Regions from separate parts of the Leuconostoc mesenteroides subsp. mesenteroides ATCC 8293 genome, predicted to be linked through region 1. Evidence: riboswitches for the same ligand, from Rfam matches in the RefSeq annotation. Region 1 holds a riboswitch; each other region holds the start of a gene.
The links. Region 1 has a riboswitch for thiamine pyrophosphate ahead of LEUM_RS04550 (solute carrier family 23 protein). Riboswitches for the same ligand answer to the same signal wherever they lie in the genome.
Positions count from the first base shown of each region.

Region 2: it holds a riboswitch for thiamine pyrophosphate, as region 1 does, so the genes downstream of both, tenA (thiaminase II) here and LEUM_RS04550 (solute carrier family 23 protein) in region 1, are expected to answer to the same signal.
Region 3: it holds a riboswitch for thiamine pyrophosphate, as region 1 does, so the genes downstream of both, LEUM_RS07110 (nucleoside 2-deoxyribosyltransferase) here and LEUM_RS04550 (solute carrier family 23 protein) in region 1, are expected to answer to the same signal.
Region 4: it holds a riboswitch for thiamine pyrophosphate, as region 1 does, so the genes downstream of both, thiE (thiamine phosphate synthase) here and LEUM_RS04550 (solute carrier family 23 protein) in region 1, are expected to answer to the same signal.

Region 1 is NC_008531.1:935,041-937,247, forward strand. It holds gene celB (PTS cellobiose transporter subunit IIC) at 1-472, shown strand, start outside; TPP riboswitch at 648-737, shown strand; TPP riboswitch at 820-919, shown strand; gene LEUM_RS04550 (solute carrier family 23 protein) at 998-2,207, shown strand, end outside.
Region 2 is NC_008531.1:1,546,399-1,548,605, forward strand. It holds gene LEUM_RS07560 (ECF transporter S component) at 1-404, opposite strand, end outside; TPP riboswitch at 527-616, opposite strand; TPP riboswitch at 749-851, shown strand; gene tenA (thiaminase II) at 926-1,630, shown strand; gene hisC (histidinol-phosphate transaminase) at 1,718-2,207, opposite strand, start outside.
Region 3 is NC_008531.1:1,447,790-1,449,996, reverse strand. It holds gene LEUM_RS07115 (phosphoketolase family protein) at 1-654, opposite strand, end outside; TPP riboswitch at 1,033-1,140, shown strand; gene LEUM_RS07110 (nucleoside 2-deoxyribosyltransferase) at 1,250-1,720, shown strand; gene LEUM_RS07105 (thymidylate synthase) at 1,745-2,207, shown strand, end outside.
Region 4 is NC_008531.1:1,154,997-1,157,203, reverse strand. It holds gene LEUM_RS05660 (type I 3-dehydroquinate dehydratase) at 1-472, shown strand, start outside; TPP riboswitch at 622-712, shown strand; gene thiE (thiamine phosphate synthase) at 844-1,482, shown strand; gene thiS (sulfur carrier protein ThiS) at 1,509-1,706, shown strand; gene thiF (sulfur carrier protein ThiS adenylyltransferase ThiF) at 1,717-2,207, shown strand, end outside.

The DNA.
Region 1 (2,207 bases):
TAACATACCGTTTGCTGGAGAATTTAATAATGCCTTTGCTATCTTAGGTGGCTCTGGTGCGACACTTGGATTATGCATATTTATTACTTTACTAGCACGTTCCGAACAGCTAAAAGTTTTAGGCCGAGCTTCAATCGTACCATCACTTTTCAATATTAACGAGCCGTTAATATTTGGATTGCCAATTGTTTATAATCCTTATCTAGCTATTCCATTTTTCTTGGCACCAATGGCAACAGCTTCCGTTGCTTATGCAGCCATTAACTTCCATATCATTCGGCCAATTGTTATTCAAGCACCATGGCCATCCCCAGCCGGAATCGGTGCATTTATTAGTACCGTTGATTGGAAAGCAGCAGTCTTAGCAATAATCTGTGTTGTAATAGCTTTCATTATTTACTTACCATTTATCAAAATATATGATACTAAGTTGTACAATGATGAGCAGGGGAAAACACAAGTACAGCCTTAATGACGAGGCATCAAAATACTGGTCTGTGTTTAGTAACAGACTGGTATTTTTTATATTCTCGACTGGCTGATTTGTGAAAGGTAAATTTCATCAGTAAGGATATCACTTAATGACAAACTTATGTGAAAAATAGAATGAATTACTTACATTTAATAGAAAATTTATGATACAATAATGCTTGTGCTAGGGGCGCCAAAATGGCTGAGAAGAACCCTTCGAACCTGAACTGATTAACATCAGCGTAGGAAAGTGCTACATTTTTTAACGTAGCATTTTTCTCTAGGTGAGAAAAATGTTTTTTTATTGCATAAAATGACTTGTTGAAAGGATTTTTTTGAAAAATGAATAATAATCACTAGGGGCGTCGCAAAGACTGAGATGATGTATATCGGTCCCTTTGAACCTGATCTAGTTAATACTAGCGTAGGAAAGTGACCAATATTTGATAACGACATGTACTGTTGTCAAAAGTGTCCTTTTTTATGTATTTAAGGGCACTTTTTTTATTGGAAAAGGAATTTAATTATGATGACACCAAAACATAATCGAATCATGGATCATGGCCTAGCTGGAATACAGCACGTGTTTGTTTCTAACGTATGGTTAGATCCAATTTATGTTGCCGCTGCCGCAGGGCTCTCACTGAACTTATCAACTAATCTTGTGAACACGATTTTTATTGTTTCAGGATTAGTCACGCTTACACAGGCAACAAAATTAGCGAAGCTGCCTATTGTTCAAGGGCCGTCAGCTGCTTTTGACGCGTTAATGATTAATGCTGGTAAAGCTGGTCAGTTAGCAACGGCGAGTGGTTCAATTTTACTGAGTGCACTCATTGTATTTTTATTGTCCGTTACAGGACTTATCAATAAACTAATCAAATTATTGACACCGGCAATTACCGGAACACTAATATTTTTGGTTGGTATTTCTTTATCTGGATTCACACTATCTGAATTCTTAGGTGGTTATCCAGGTGATAAAGGTTTCTCTTCACCAACAACACTTATTTTGTCTGTTACTACAGCAACTATTGTCATTCTATTGTCGATATTTGGTAAGGGATTTTGGAAGCGTTTTTCCTTTTTAATCGCGCTAATTGTTGGTGATATTCTAGCAGTTTCGTTAGGTGTCGTAGATTACAGCGTATTATCAACAAAATCATGGTTTGGCATGCCTCATTTATTGCCTTATGGATCGCTAAAGTTTAATTGGGTCATGTTTTTGACATTCTTTGTTGCCTATGTGGTTGCAGTGGTAGAGGCTTTAGGTGTCTATCAGGCAGCTGGCGATACTTTAAAAGAAAATATTTCACCAAGGCGCATTCAAAATGGTCTAATTGGCGAATCTGCGGGATCAATGTTTTCATCCTTGTTCGGAGGCTTTCCAACAACTGCTTTTGCTCAGAATGTAGGGATTTTAAACTTAACTGGCAATGTTTCGAGAATACCAGTAATTATTGCAGGGATTTTGTTTGTCGTACTAGGTTTTGTTCCTAAAATTGGTGCGTTTTTGGCAATAACGCCTAGTCCAGTGATTGGGGGCATATTTTTGCCCGCAGCAACAACTTTAATTCTGACTGGATTCAACATTTTGAAAAGAGCGCCTGACAACAATGAAAATAACATGATTATTGGATTGTCTATCATACTAGCGATTGCTCTGCCCAACTATGCAACCGGCTGGTCAGGTGTTACAGGTGAATTATTATCTAATAGCATATTAGTCGGTGCGT
Region 2 (2,207 bases), 610 kb from region 1:
GTTGACAAAATCAAACCCATTTTCCAGCTTTTATATCCTGTCAAAGTAAAACCAAGCTCTGATCCGATACCTTGAACAAATCCAGAAATTAGTGTTGCAACACCCCAATAGCCGCCCAACAAGGCTTCTCCAGTGGCGCCAAGCAATTCACCTATTAATCCCGCACCAACACGTTTCAATAAATAACTAGCCAATGGGGCTGCCATCATCCATGGCCCAATAGTGATTGCAATGGTGTATTGGTGTAACCCAAGCGGAACTAAAACTGCATCAAGTGCTGTGTACACTGGATCCATAATAAAATAAATCACACCAAAGGCAATACCAATCAACGCCATTAAAATGACTTCTCGCAAAGACCATTTCCCTTTTGATCCCGCTGTTACTGTTTCTACTTGTTCCATAAACATCTCTCCTCTTGTTTCGAGGTTGTATGTTTCGATAAAATACCTTTTATAGTATAAGTGTCTATACAAAAAGCCACCAACCACAAAAGAATTTAGTGATTGATGGCATCAAAAAGACATCTTAATCTAACTTATTCTTCCTTCGCAGGTATTAACCTGACAGGTTCAATGGGTATTATCTCAACCTTACGGTACCCCAGATAAAATATTAACTTCGTGAATTAGTATAACCCATTCTAATTTTAAATGCAAAGAAATTTTCTAGCCCATTAGCTACACCATAAAACCATTTGCAATTTTAATTTTTCAATGCTATGCTAATCTCATTAAAAAATATATATGCTGTCCACTAGGGGTGCCTTCTTGGCTGAGATGATATTACTTATCAATCCCTTCGAACCTGATCTAGTCAATACTAGCGTAGGAAAGTGGTATTCTTTTTACAAAAGATACTCTTTTTTGCCTATAGTCAAGAGAGAGTTTTTTTTGTTGGACATGTAAACATTTTAGGAGAAATTATGTTTTCAGAAGAATTGCGCACCCAAGCTGCACCAATTATGACAGCCATTCATGATCACGCATTTGTTCGTGGCATCGCGGACGGTTACGTCCCCCGAGAAGCTTTGATTTTTTACGTTGAACAAGATTTCCAATATCTTAGTGAATTTATCAAAATTTATGCCAATGCCATTACAAAATTAACTGATCGTAATGAAATGAAATTTTTTGCTGATTCAATTGATTTCATTTTAAATAGCGAAATTCATCCCCATCATGTTTTTTGTGACGTTGCCGGCGTCGAATATGAAACATTGCAACACGCCACGCCAACACCTAAAGCATATCTATACGAATCACATATGTATCGTGCGGCTGACACCGGCTCCTTATTAAATATTCTAGCTGCTTTTCAGGCGTGCCCTTGGACCTATAATGAAATTGCAAAAAAACAAGTTCAGGAGAAAGCGAACACAAATGATAACCCATTCAAAAGCTGGATTGATTTTTATGATAATACAGATGATGATCCGGAAGTTTCACTATCTGACAAAATCTTTGAATGGATAGATCGCTTGGCAGAAAATGCAACAACTCAACAACGCCAACAGGCCACACAGTTTTTTCTTAAAAGTTGTGAATTAGAATGGCAGTTCTGGGAACAAGCCTACCACCAAGAAGACTGGCGCTTCAAAGATGTATTAAATCAGGCAAACTCTTTGTAAGGCTATTGATGTAAAGAAGTGAAATTTAATAACACAAAAATGTTGCGTCGTTATTCAATGACGTAACATTTTTGTGTATCCGTGAATTTATTTGTTTGTAGCTTTCAAAAAAGCCAATTTTAATTCAGCATTGTCTTCTGGTGTACCTAACGCAATACGAATCCACTCAGGATTAAGTCGATCGTTGACTTGGAAACCTTGTTCTAATAATTTTTGACCAACTTTTTTCGTTTCGCCAACCTTTATCCAAATAAAATTAGCCTGTGATTCATAAAACTTAAACTTATTTTTAGTCAAAAAATCTTGGAACTTTTGGCGCTCTACTTGAAAACGTTGGACATTTTTCTGCAAGTACTCTTGATCTAATACAGCAGCCGTGCCACCAGCAATCTGATAGGTTGATAAATTATACGGTAAACGAACTGCTTGCATCGCACTATAAAGGGGATCTTGCATAATGCCATATCCAACACGTAAATTAGCTAGACCGTATGCCTTTGATAAGGTACGTAGCACAACCAAGTTTGTGTACTCAGCTACCAAAGGTGCCACGGTAGCATCAGGTTCATCTACAAAA
Region 3 (2,207 bases), 510 kb from region 1:
TTCATCAGATTCTCGAGAGAGAACTGTGGGATTCGCAATCTTGAAGCCATTTAAATTCAAAATTGGTAATACAGTACCATCATTTTTAGGATTCAAAAATTTATTAACATGCCATGAAGTGGCTAGGGGTGCTGTTTCTGCTTCACCATCGCCAACAACAACCGCAGCAATGAGGTCTGGATTATCCAATACAGCACCAGCACCGTGCAAGATAGAATAGCCTAAAGCACCACCTTCATGAATCGATCCAGGTACTTTAGGATCAGCATGTGAAGCAACGCCACCGGGGAAAGAGAAACGCTTAAACATTTTCTGCATACCCGCTTCATCCTGTGTGATTTCTGGAAATGCTTCGGTATAACTACCATCAAGATAAGCATTTGAAATCATTACTTGTCCGCCATGGCCAGGCCCCTCAATGTAAAACATATTCAAATTAAATTTATTAATAGCACGATTTAAATGGGCATAAATAAAGTTTTGACTAGGAATCGTGCCCCAGTGCCCGATTGGGTGAATTTTAACTTGTTCTGCCGTTAACTTTTCCTTAAGCAATGGGTTATCTAACAAATAGAGTTGTCCAACTGACAAATAATTGGTAGCTCGCCAGTAGGCATCTAAATTGTTCAGGTAATCTGTTGAATCGATATTCATTTGATACTTCCTCCAATTTGTGACAATGCATACACAAAGTGCATGCTACGATTGCGTAAAAAATATTGCAAGATATAAAATTAACTTTGCAAAGTATAGTGAAAAGTTCAGAAATAAATTGATAATTAATCTGAACCTGGCGAACACCAATTCATTATCAAGCCGTGTTTTTACATATTCATCGTAAAGGTTGTTTTTTGAAAAGTCAATACCAATATATTAATTGGTACGACCCAATTAATGTATTGGTATTGACTTTTATGGTTATAATCGCGTCATAACGGGAATTAGCGTCTTAACATTACTATTTGATAAAATAATTTGTTTGCATACTTCTGAACAAGTGTGTTACACTCGATTTTGTTATTAGTCGATTAATTAACATACTAGGGGTGCTTTTAAAAAAGCTGAGAGAGAAGAGATAATCTTTGAACCCTTTGAACCTGATCTGTAGCAAGCAGCGTAGGAAAGTATGAATATATGATTTTTTTGCAATCATATAAACAGCCATACTATATCTAAGAGCGTTTGCAATATAACTGTTATTATTGCAAACGTTCTTTTTCTATGTGTTGAAAATTTAGGAGGCAATTTTGTGAATCAACGTGTTTTTTTGGCCGCACCTTTCAAACAACTTTTGAATCAAAACAATCGAGTCAATACGGAAACTACACAGTCACTTCAGCAAGTAATGCAAGTGTTAGAAGATAAAGGAATGTTTGTGGATAATGCGCACAAACGAGAGAATTGGGGATTAGAAATGATGACCCCCACTCAATGTACAGATGCTGATTTTAATTCCATAAAAAATTGTGATGTTTTAATGGCTTTTCCGGGTAGCCCAGCATCACCAGGTACCCATATTGAAATTGGCTGGGCGTCAGCATTTCATAAAAAGATTATTTTGCTTTTAAAGAATGATGTTGACTATGCATATTTGATACGTGGTCTTGGTGTAATTGGGGACGTAGAGTATATCTATTACGAAAATATGAATAGTTGCCTTTCACAAATAAGTAATGTGATAGACAATTATCTACAACACAATAAAGTATTGTCAAAGTAGCGTTGAATGAGGGAGTTGAGTTAAATGACAACATATGAAACCTTTGATGATGCCTATATAGCCGAACTAAATGAAATATATCATCATGCAGAATTTTTCAATGAGCCCAGAGGATTTAGTAGTCGGGAAAAATTAGGTGTCCATTTTAAAATTGAAAATCCCGTACAGAGAATTGTATATAGCCAAACGAGAAAAACAAATATTATCTTTAATTTTGCGGAGGCATTGTGGTATCTAACAGGAAACAATAGCTTGTCTTACATCAGCTATTACAATAAACGAATGCCTGATTATTCAATGGACGGGCAAACACTAACCGGTACGGCATACGGCAAAAAGCTGTTTCATTTTGGGGAACAAAACCTAAATCAATGGCAGAACGTTAAACAAGAACTGCTAAATGATGCTGATTCGAAACGAGCAGTAATCCAAATATTTGATGCGCACGAATTAACAATTAATCAAAATTTAGATGTATCTTGCACAT
Region 4 (2,207 bases), 220 kb from region 1:
TGGCGAAATGAGTCCAACCGAGTATGCCACTTTTATGATTACTGCTTTACACTCGGGATTTCCGTTTGCAGCTGTTGATGTTGAATATACATTAGATGAGCCGCTACGACAAAGTATTATGGACGCAGCCAATAAAGCCAATATTCCAGTATTACTGTCATACCATGATTTTGAATCTACCCCTAAAAATTTGCCAGCTTTAATCAGTGATATGGCTGATACTTCAGCAGATATTATCAAATTGGCTGTCATGCCTGAATCCGAAAAAGACGTTGATTACCTATTGCAAACAACTAAGAACGTCAATATTTCGCAACCATTAATCACGATGAGCATGGGAGAGATAGGTAAAAGTAGCCGTATCGAGGGATATGAATATGGGTCAGAAATGACCTTTGCAGTACTTGATGGTACACAAGGAAGTGCTCCTGGGCAGCTGACAATTAATGAATTATTGCAAGCTTGGCAATAATGTGTTATATTAGTTAAGACCAACTGGGTAGTATCTATCTACCTACCCGCTATCTCTCAGGAGGTAGCGTTTTTTGTTTACTTTGATTTACTAGGCAATTATTTCTTGTGTTTACAAAAAATAAATGTTATAGTATTTATGAAATTATATATGTATGTCTGGGGTGCCCGCGAGGGCTGAGAAATACCCATTGAACCTGATCGGATTAAAATCTGCGTAGGAAGATGTGATTAATAGATTTTTTATTAAGCTGTTTTTTTGCGTACCCATTTGCGCAAAAAAACAGCTTTTTTATTTGAAAAATTTAAAAAGGTTCAGTGTATTGAAAAATTTCAAAAATATATTATCAGGAGGTTTACGAAAAGGAGCCCATGGATGTAAATATAACTAAGGTGCTAAAGCTATATTTAGTCACAAATCGATACGATTATTCTGATGAAGAGTTTTTAGGTCGAATTGAAAAAGCATGTCAGAACGGTGTCACACTCGCTCAGCTAAGAGAAAAGGAGGTTACCACGCATAAGTATTTTGAACTGGCAACGAAAGTGAAAGAAATTACTGACAGATTCAGAATTCCATTGATTATTGATGACAGAATAGATATCTGTCAAGCAGTTGATGCTGCTGGTGTCCATATTGGCGATAATGACTTACCGATATCAGTCGCAAGACGTTTAATTGGTCCAGAAAAAATTTTGGGTGTGTCTGCTAAAAGTGCCATGAGAGCCACACAGGCCGAACTAGAGGGGGCAGATTATTTAGGAGTTGGCGCTATTTATCCAACTAAGACCAAGGTAATCACAAAACCTACGTCAATCGAAACTTTAAAGGAGATTACACGAACTGTCTCCATACCAGTCATTGCAATTGGTGGTATCAAGGAACATACAATTCACAACTTTAAAAATACTGAAATCAATGGTGTGGCGATGGTTAGCGAAATTATGTGTGCCGAAAATATAGCGGACAAAGTATCCGACACGATTAAAGAACTTGACCAAGTACTTTAAAAACTAGAGAAAGGTGGTCCTAGGCAATGCTTAAGATAAATGGCTCTGTAGAGAATCAGTACGTTGGAAAGACAATTGCACAACTGCTCAATGACAAAAATGCTGCTTTAGAAAACATTGTAGTTGAACACAACGGTAAGATTTTACAACGTGAACGTTTTGTAGATACTTTTATTCATAATGATGATCAAATTGAAATTATTTCATTTGTAGGCGGAGGTTAAAGGAAGTCTTATGCACAAAATTAATATTGATGGTTACAGCGTTCAAGAAGTATATGAAGATATGAAACAACGCAATGTGCCAGGAACGTCAGAAAAACTTGCACAGGCCCATGTGACTATTGCAGGCGCTGGTGGACTTGGCTCTAATATTGCCATCGCATTAGCGCGTGCAGGAGTAGGGCATTTGACTTTGATTGATTTTGATGCTGTTGAGTTGAGTAACCTGAATCGACAGCAATTTAAATTGAGTCAAATTAATGTACCAAAGGTGATTGCGCTAAAACAAAATATATTAGAGTTCAATCCATTTATTACAATTTCAACAATTCAAGAAAGAGTCACGTCGCAAAATGTTGAAGCTCTATTTGGTGATAGTGATATCATATGTGAGGCATTTGATGACCCGCATAGTAAAGCAGTCCTATTAGGTAGTTCTCGTGAAATTTTTCCAAATAAACCGCTTGTTATGGGCAACGGGTTAGCTGGAATTCATAGTCCAAA